2 regions of the Isoptericola jiangsuensis genome follow, and region 1 is predicted to be linked to the other one. Evidence: predicted binding sites of a transcription regulator. Region 1 holds the regulator's gene; the other holds the start of a gene.

Region 1 (4,272 bases):
CCGTGGGGACGTTCTCCATCGGCACCAACCAGATCGACCTGGAGGCCGCGGCGGCCCACGGCGTCGCCGTGTTCAACGCGCCGTTCTCCAACACGCGCTCCGTCGTGGAGCTGGCCGTGGCGGAGATCATCGCGCTGACCCGTCGCCTCACGGTGCGCGACAGCGCGCTGCACCAGGGCGTCTGGGACAAGACCGCCGACGGCTCCCACGAGGTGCGGGGCCGCACGCTCGGCATCATCGGCTACGGGAACATCGGCTCCCAGCTCTCCGTCCTCGCGGAGAACCTGGGCATGAACGTCGTGTTCTTCGACACCTCCGAGAAGCTCGCGCTGGGCAACGCCCGCCGGGTGGAGACCCTCGACGAGCTCCTCGCGGTGTCGGACGCCGTGACGATCCACGTCGACGGCCGGGCGGGCAACGCCGGCCTGTTCGGCGAGGACCTCTTCGCCCGGATGAAGCCCGGCGCGATCTTCCTCAACCTGTCGCGCGGGTTCGTCGTGGACGTCGACGCGCTGCGGACGCACATCCTGTCCGGCCACCTGTCGGGCGCCGCCGTGGACGTGTTCCCGACCGAGCCGAAGAAGCGCGGGGACCACTTCGACTCCCCGCTGCGCGGGCTCGACAACGTCATCCTCACGCCGCACGTGGGCGGGTCGACGGAGGAGGCGCAGCAGAACATCGGGCAGTTCGTCGCCAAGAAGCTGCGCGACTACCTGTTCACCGGCTCGACCATGCTGTCGGTCAACCTGCCGAACCTCCAGCTCGAGCACACCGGCGTCGGCCGCATCGCCCTGCTGCACCGCAACGTGCCGGGCGTCCTCGCGGCCGTCAACCAGGTGTTCGCCGACCACGGCGCCAACATCGAGGCCCAGATGCTCGCGACGCGCGGCGAGCTCGGCTACGTGGTCACCGACATCTCGGACGTCACCCAGCGCGGGGCCTCGGCCAAGCTCATGGAGATGGCCACCACCGTCCGACTGCGCATCCGTGACGCGTTCGACCGCCCCGAGTTCCCCCCGGGTCCCGCGGCCGGCTGACGCTCGCCGCCGCGTACGCGCGAGGGGCCCCGGACACGACGTCCGGGGCCCCTCGCGTCGTCTGCGGCCGTCAGCCGGACTTGCGCCGGAACATCTGCTGCACGGGACCGGTGGTCTCCGACCCGTGGACGGACCCCGTGTTGCGGTCCGACTCGGCGCTACGGTGATTCGCCGCGTTCTTGCGGGCGAGGGCCTCCTTGAACTTCGCCCTCGTGTCGTCGTCGGGTGCGGTCGACTTCTTCTCGTCGGTCATGACCACAGCATGCGCTGCCGCGCCCCCCGATGCCAGGGGATTGATGCCGTGGGCCTCAGGAGGTGACGTCGTCGGCCGCGGCCGCGGGGGTCCGCTCGGCACGCTCGGAGCGCAGCGAGGTGATCGCCGCCTCGAAGTCCTCCAGGGAGTCGAACGCCTGGTAGACGGACGCGAACCGCAGGTAGGCGACCTCGTCCAGCTCCCGCAGCGGACCGAGGATGGCGAGCCCGATCTCGTAGGCGTCGATCTCGGCGCTGCCGGCGCCCCGCAGGGTCTCCTCGACCTTCTGCGCGAGCAGCGCGAGGTCGTCGGAGCTCACCGGGCGCCCCTGGCATGCCTTGCGCACGCCGGAGACCACCTTGTCCCGGCTGAACGGCTCGGTCGCCCCCGACCTCTTGACGACCGACAGGCTGGCGGTCTCGACCGTGGTGAAGCGCCGCCCGCACTCGGGGCACTGCCGCCGGCGGCGGATCGACGAGCCGTCGTCCGAGGTGCGGGAGTCGACGACGCGCGAGTCGGCGTGGCGGCAGAACGGGCAGTGCATCCGAGGTTCTCCTGCGGTCGGTGCCGGACCCGTGCCCGGCTGCCCGACGAACGTATGCGGGATGCACCGGCGCGTGCAACACCGCCCGCCGGTGGGCACCGCCGTCAGTCGGCGGGCAGCGCGACGACCTGACCCACCCGCAGCTCCGACGTCCGCATCCCGTTGAGGGCCTTGAGCTCGGCGACGACGTCCCGCACGTCCTCCCCCGGCTCGACGAGCGTGCGGGCGAACCCCCACAGCGTCTCCCCGGGTGCGACGGTGTGGAGGTCAACCTCGACCCGGACCGTCTCCGTGCCGGCAACCGCCTGGACGCCGCCGAGCAGGCCCCCGGCCACCGCCAGCAGCGCGAGCAGGACGAGCACGACCCGTCCCCGGACGGTGAGCCGGAGCCCGTCGAGCCCCAGCGGACCGAGGTCGCCCTGCGGGACTGCGGTGATCGTCGACATCTCAACTCCCCCTCGTGGCCGCTGGGGCCGCTCGAACACCTGTGCGTCGTACACCTGTTCGTTCGAACAGGTGTTCCCGTTGTACCACGCGGCGGCGACACGAGTCGAGAGATCTCGAACACGTGTTTGATGTCGACCCCGACCTGCCCTACCCTGGACCCAGCGCGATGGCACGTTTGTCGGTTTCCGCACGGCACGGCGGCTCGGCCGTTCCGGCACCGGCGCCGGGCCGACGACCACGCACGACGACGGGAGACAGCATGACGACGCGACACGGGCCCTCCCCGGCCCCCGAGGGCGCCGTGGCACCGGTGTCGGAGCTGCTCGGCGGCGGGCAGCGGCTCACGCCGCGCCAGCGGGGCGTCCTGGAGACGATCCGCACCTCGGTCGAGACCCGCGGCTACCCGCCGACCATGCGCGAGATCGGTGAGGCCGTCGGCCTGTCCAGCCCGTCGTCGGTCAAGCACCAGCTCACCACGCTCGAGCGCAAGGGGTACCTGCGGCGGGACCCGAACCGTCCGCGCGCGATGGAGGTCGTCGACGTGCCCGACGCCGCCGCACCCGGTCCCCTCGCCGCGCCGACGCCCGACGGCGAGGACGCGACCGTGCCCGCCGCGACCTACGTGCCCGTGGTCGGCCGGATCGCCGCCGGCGGGCCGATCCTGGCCGAGCAGGTCGTCGAGGACGTCTTCCCGCTGCCCCGCCAGGTCGTGGGCGACGGCGAGCTGTTCCTGCTCAAGGTCAGCGGCGACTCGATGGTGGACGCCGCGATCTGCGACGGCGACTGGGTCGTCGTGCGGCGCCAGAACGTCGCGGAGCAGGGCGAGATCGTCGCCGCGATGATCGACGGCGAGGCGACGGTCAAGACGTTCAAGCAGAACGGTGGGCACACCTGGCTCATGCCGCAGAACCCCGCCTACGACCCGATCCTCGGCGACGAGGCGACGGTGCTCGGGCGGGTCGTCGCGGTGCTGCGCAGCCTCTGAGGACCGGGCCCGCACGCGCGAAGGGGCGGGACGTCATCGACGTCCCGCCCCTTCGCCCTTCCTGCGACCTGCCGGCCGCGACGCGGACGCGTCGCGGTCAGAGGCCGAAGCGCTGCTGGACCGCCTTGACGCTCGACGCGGACGCACGCATTCCCACGAGCTCGGAGTCCGACAGCGGGATCGGCACCACCGTCGTGGCACCGCGCGAGTCGACCAGGGTCGGCAGGGACAGGCAGACGTCGTCGATGCCGTAGAAGTCGTCGAGCCGGGTCGAGACCGGCATGACGCGGTGCTCGTCGTTGAGGACCGCCTCCACGATCCGCGTGACGGCGAGGCCCACCGCGTAGTTGGTCGCTCCCTTGCCCGCGATCACGCGGTAGGCCGACTCCACGACGTCCCGGGCGATACCCTCGCGGGCCGCAGCGTCCAGCGGCGGCCGGCCGGGCAGGCTCTTCCAGTCGAGCAGCGGCACGCCCGCGATGGTCGCCGAGCTCCACAGCGCGATCTCGGAGTCGCCGTGCTCGCCGCCGACGTAGGCGTGGACGTTGCCCACCGCGACGCCGCAGTGCTCCGCGATGGCGGCGCGCAGGCGCGAGGAGTCGAGCACGGTCCCTGACCCGAAGACCCGCTCGGGCGGGAGACCGGAGATCTTCTGCGCCGCGTACGTCACGACGTCCACCGGGTTGGTCACCAGGAGGAACGTCGCGTCGGGGGCGACCTCGACGAGCCCGGGCAGGATCTTGCGCGTCAGGGCGATCGTCGCCTCGGCCAGGTCGAGACGCGTCTGGCCGGGCTTCTGCTTGGCGCCCGCCGTCACGACGACGACGTCGGCGCCGCGCACCACCTCGACGTCGTCGGAGCCGATGACCTCCGCCTGCGGGACGAACATGCCGCCGTGGCGCAGGTCCAGGACCTCCGCCTCGACCTTGGACCGGTCGACGTCCATGAGGGCGACGGTCCGGGCGGTACCCCGCGCGAGCGCGGCGTAGGCGAGGGTGGAGCCCAC
Region 2 (4,272 bases), 340 kb from region 1:
ACTGCTCGACCGGCTGGTCTACCTCAACTACGGCCTGGCGGCCATCCTGGGCTTCATCGGCGTCAAGCTGGTGATCCACGCCCTGCACACCAACGAGGTGCCGTTCATCAACGGCGGCGAGCACGTCGAGGCGATCCCGGAGATCTCCACGACGCTGTCGCTGTCCTTCATCGTCGTGACCCTGACGATCACCACGGTGGCCTCGCTGCTCAAGACACGTCGTGACCGCCGCGTGACCGCGGGGTCGGGACCGGAGGACGCATGACCCACGAGCTGCCCTACTGGTTCGAGGCGGTCTCCCTCGCCGTCATGGGCCTGGTGCTGGTCGCCGACCTCGTCATCGTCGGTCGGCGGCCGCACGTCCCCTCCATGAAGGAGGCGGGCACGTGGGTGGCAGTCTACGTCGGCCTCGCGCTCGTGTACGGGCTGATCGTGTGGTGGGTCGGCGGGATCCAGCCCGCCGGGGAGTTCTACGCGGGCTGGCTCACCGAGTACTCCCTCAGCGTCGACAACCTGTTCGTGTTCGTCATCATCATGAGCCGGTTCGCCGTGCCGCGGGAGCACCAGCAGAAGGTACTCATGGTGGGCATCATCATCGCGCTGGTGCTCCGCGGGGCGTTCATCCTCGCGGGAGCCGCGCTCATCGAGCAGTTCACGTGGATCTTCTACTTCTTCGGCGCGTTCCTCGTGTACACCGCGATCAAGCTGGTGTCCGGGGGCGACGAGGACGAGGAGTTCAAGGAGAACGTCGCGATCCGCGGGCTGCGGCGGGTGCTGCCGGTCAGCGACGGCTACGACGGCGCCAAGATCCGCACCGTGGTCGACGGGCGCCGGCTGTGGACCCCGATGCTGGTCGTCTTCGTGGCGATCGGCACGACGGACCTGCTGTTCGCGCTCGACTCGATCCCGGCGATCTTCGGGCTGACGCAGGACCCGTTCATCGTCTTCGCGACCAACCTGTTCGCGCTGATGGGCCTGCGCCAGCTCTACTTCCTCCTCGGCGGCCTGCTGGAGCGGCTGGTCTACCTGCCCGTCGCGCTGGCGTTCATCCTCGGGTTCATCGGCGTCAAGCTCGTGCTCGAGGCGCTGCACACCAACGAGGTGCCGTTCATCAACGGCGGCGAGCACGTGGCGTGGGCACCCGAGATCCCGATCTGGCTGTCGCTCGGCGTCATCATCGGCTCGCTCGCGATCGCCACGGTGGCGAGCCTGCTGCGCACGCGCGGGCGGGCCCACGCCGGTGCCGGCACCCAGGAGCCCGCCGACTCCTGACGTCAGGCGGCGAAGCCGCCGATCACGGGCAGCCACTCGCGCACCGACCGGTCGGCGATCAGGTCCGCGCGCCGGAACGGGTCGTCCGCGAGCACCGCCAGAGCGCCCTGCTCGTCGTCGGCCTCGACGACGAGCAGGGCGCCCCCGGGTGCGTCGGCGGTCGCGGGCAGCGGGCCCGACACGCGCACGACCCCGCGGGCGTGGAGCTCGCCGAGGAAGGCGCGGTGCTCGGGACGCACGGCGTCCAGGGCCGCGGCGTCGGGACGGTAGACGTAGGTGACGGCGAAGGTGGCCATGGCGGCATCCAAGCACGCCGGTCCGTCGGCCGGGCCGGGCGTCCGACGGCGGGGACCGGACCGGGACGTGTCGTAGAACACCTGTACGAATGTCGGCCGGGCGCCGTACGATGCTGCGGTGAGCAACCGCCTCGTCGTCTCCGGTGCCCGCGAGCACAACCTCCGCAACGTCGACCTCGACCTCCCGCGCGACCGTCTGGTCGTGTTCACGGGGCTGTCCGGGTCGGGGAAGTCCTCGCTGGCGTTCGACACCATCTTCGCCGAGGGGCAGCGGCGCTACGTCGAGTCCCTGTCGGCGTACGCCCGGCAGTTCCTCGGCCAGATGGACAAGCCCGACGTCGACTTCATCGAGGGTCTCAGCCCCGCGGTGTCGATCGACCAGAAGTCGACGAACCGCAACCCGCGGTCCACCGTCGGCACCATCACCGAGGTGTACGACTACCTGCGCCTGCTCTTCGCGCGCGCCGGGACGCAGCACTGCCCGGTCTGCGACGAGCCGGTGCGCGCCCAGACCCCGCAGCAGATCGTCGACAAGGTCCTGGAGCTGCCGGAGGGCACCCGCTACCAGGTGCTCGCCCCGGTCGTCCGCGGGCGCAAGGGGGAGTACACCGAGCTCTTCGCCGAGCTGCAGACGCAGGGCTTCGCCCGTGCGCGGGTCGACGGCGAGGTCGTGCAGCTCGCGTCCCCGCCCACCCTGGAGCGCAAGCTCAAGCACGACATCGAGGTCGTCGTCGACCGACTGGTCGCGCGCGACACCGTGCGCCGGCGCCTCACCGACTCCGTGGAGACGGCGCTGGGCCTGGCGGGCGGACTGGTGATGATCGAGCTCGTCGACGCCGACATCGACGACCTCGACCGGGTCCGCAAGTACTCCGAGAAGCGGTCCTGCCCCAACGACCACCCGCTGAGCCTCGACGAGATCGAGCCGCGCACGTTCTCCTTCAACGCGCCGTACGGCGCCTGCCCGGAGTGCACCGGCATCGGGTTCCGGCTCGAGGTCGACCCGGACCTCGTCGTGCCCGACGTGGAGAAGACGCTGCGCGAGGGCGCGGTGGCACCCTGGGCGCAGACCTCGTCCGAGTACTTCGAGCGCGTCCTGTCGGCGCTCGCCGACGAGATGAAGTTCTCCCTCGACGTGCCGTGGCGCGCGCTGCCGCAGCGGGCCCGGGACGCGGTGCTGCACGGCCGCAACCACGAGGTGCACGTGAAGTACCGCAACCGGTGGGGCCGCGAACGGCAGTACTCCACCGGGTTCGAGGGCGCGATCACGTTCCTCGAGCGTCGGCACGGCGAGACGGAGTCCGACTGGTCGAAGGACCGGTACGAGGCGTTCATGCGCGAGGTGCCCTGCCCGGTGTGCCGGGGGGCGCGACTCAAGCCCGAGGTGCTCGCGGTGAAGGTCGGCGACAAGTCGATCTGGGACGTCTGCCGGCTGCCGATCGCCGAGTCGAAGCAGTACCTCGACGCCCTCGACCTGGGTCCGCGCGAGGCCGCGATCGCGGGCGAGGTGCTCAAGGAGATCCACGCCCGCCTCGGGTTCCTGCTCGACGTCGGCCTGCACTACCTGACCCTCGAGCGCGCCGCGGGCACGCTGTCCGGCGGCGAGGCGCAGCGCATCCGGCTCGCCACCCAGATCGGCTCGGGCCTCGTGGGCGTGCTGTACGTCCTCGACGAGCCGAGCATCGGCCTGCACCAGCGGGACAACCGGCGCCTCATCGACACCCTCACGCGCCTGCGGGACATGGGCAACACCCTCATCGTCGTCGAGCACGACGAGGACACGATCCGGGCCGCCGACTGGATCGTCGACGTGGGTCCGGGCGCCGGCGAGCACGGCGGCCAGGTCGTGCACTCGGGCGACTACGCCGGGCTGCTGGAGTCCGCGGAGTCGATGACGGGCGCGTACCTGTCCGGTCGGCGCAGCATCGCCCTGCCGGCGGCGCGCCGTGCGCCGGACCCGAAGCGGCGCCTCACCGTCGTCGGGGCCCGGGAGAACAACCTCCGTGACATCGACGTGTCGTTCCCGCTCGGCGTCCTCACCGCGGTGACCGGCGTGTCCGGCTCCGGCAAGTCGACGCTCGTGAACTCGATCCTGCACACCGTGCTCGCGAACGAGCTCAACGGCGCCCGGCAGGTGGCGGGCCGGCACACCCGCGTCACCGGCACGGAGCACCTGGACAAGGTCGTCCACGTCGACCAGGGACCCATCGGGCGCACCCCGCGCTCGAACCCGGCCACCTACACGGGCGTCTGGGACCGGATCCGCAAGATCTTCGCCGAGACGGAGGAGGCGAAGGTCCGTGGCTACGGGCCGGGGCGGTTCTCCTTCAACGTCAAGGGCGGCCGCTGCGAGGCCTGCTCCGGCGACGGCACGCTGAAGATCGAGATGAACTTCCTGCCGGACGTCTACGTGCCCTGCGAGGTGTGCCACGGCGCCCGCTACAACCGCGAGACGCTCGAGGTGCACTTCAAGGGAAGGACGGTCGCGGACGTCCTCGACATGCCGATCGAGGAGGCGGCGGAGTTCTTCGCCGCGTTCCCCGCCATCTCCCGGCACCTGTCGACCCTCGTCGACGTCGGCCTCGGCTACGTGCGGCTCGGCCAGCCCGCCCCGACCCTGTCGGGCGGCGAGGCGCAGCGCGTCAAGCTCGCCAGCGAGCTCCAGAAGCGCTCCACCGGTCGCACCGTCTACGTGCTGGACGAG

The links. The regulator LexA, encoded in region 1, represses DNA repair genes until DNA is damaged. The targets are predictions, from matches to a motif close to TCGAACANNTGTTCGA.
Region 2: the regulator LexA is predicted to act here: its motif matches at 1,642-1,657, upstream of uvrA (excinuclease ABC subunit UvrA).

The regions. Positions count from the first base shown of each region.
Region 1 covers NZ_PDJJ01000001.1:1,638,688-1,642,959, reverse strand. Annotated here, with positions in the region: gene serA (phosphoglycerate dehydrogenase) at 1-1,037, shown strand, start outside; gene ATJ88_RS07445 (DUF5302 domain-containing protein) at 1,108-1,290, opposite strand; gene nrdR (transcriptional regulator NrdR) at 1,346-1,834, opposite strand; gene ATJ88_RS07435 (LysM peptidoglycan-binding domain-containing protein) at 1,939-2,280, opposite strand; gene lexA (transcriptional repressor LexA) at 2,541-3,266, shown strand; gene ATJ88_RS07425 (L-lactate dehydrogenase) at 3,364-4,272, opposite strand, start outside.
Region 2 covers NZ_PDJJ01000001.1:1,975,969-1,980,240, forward strand. Annotated here, with positions in the region: gene ATJ88_RS08915 (TerC family protein) at 1-265, shown strand, start outside; gene ATJ88_RS08920 (TerC family protein) at 262-1,272, shown strand; gene ATJ88_RS08925 (YciI family protein) at 1,275-1,568, opposite strand; gene uvrA (excinuclease ABC subunit UvrA) at 1,687-4,272, shown strand, end outside.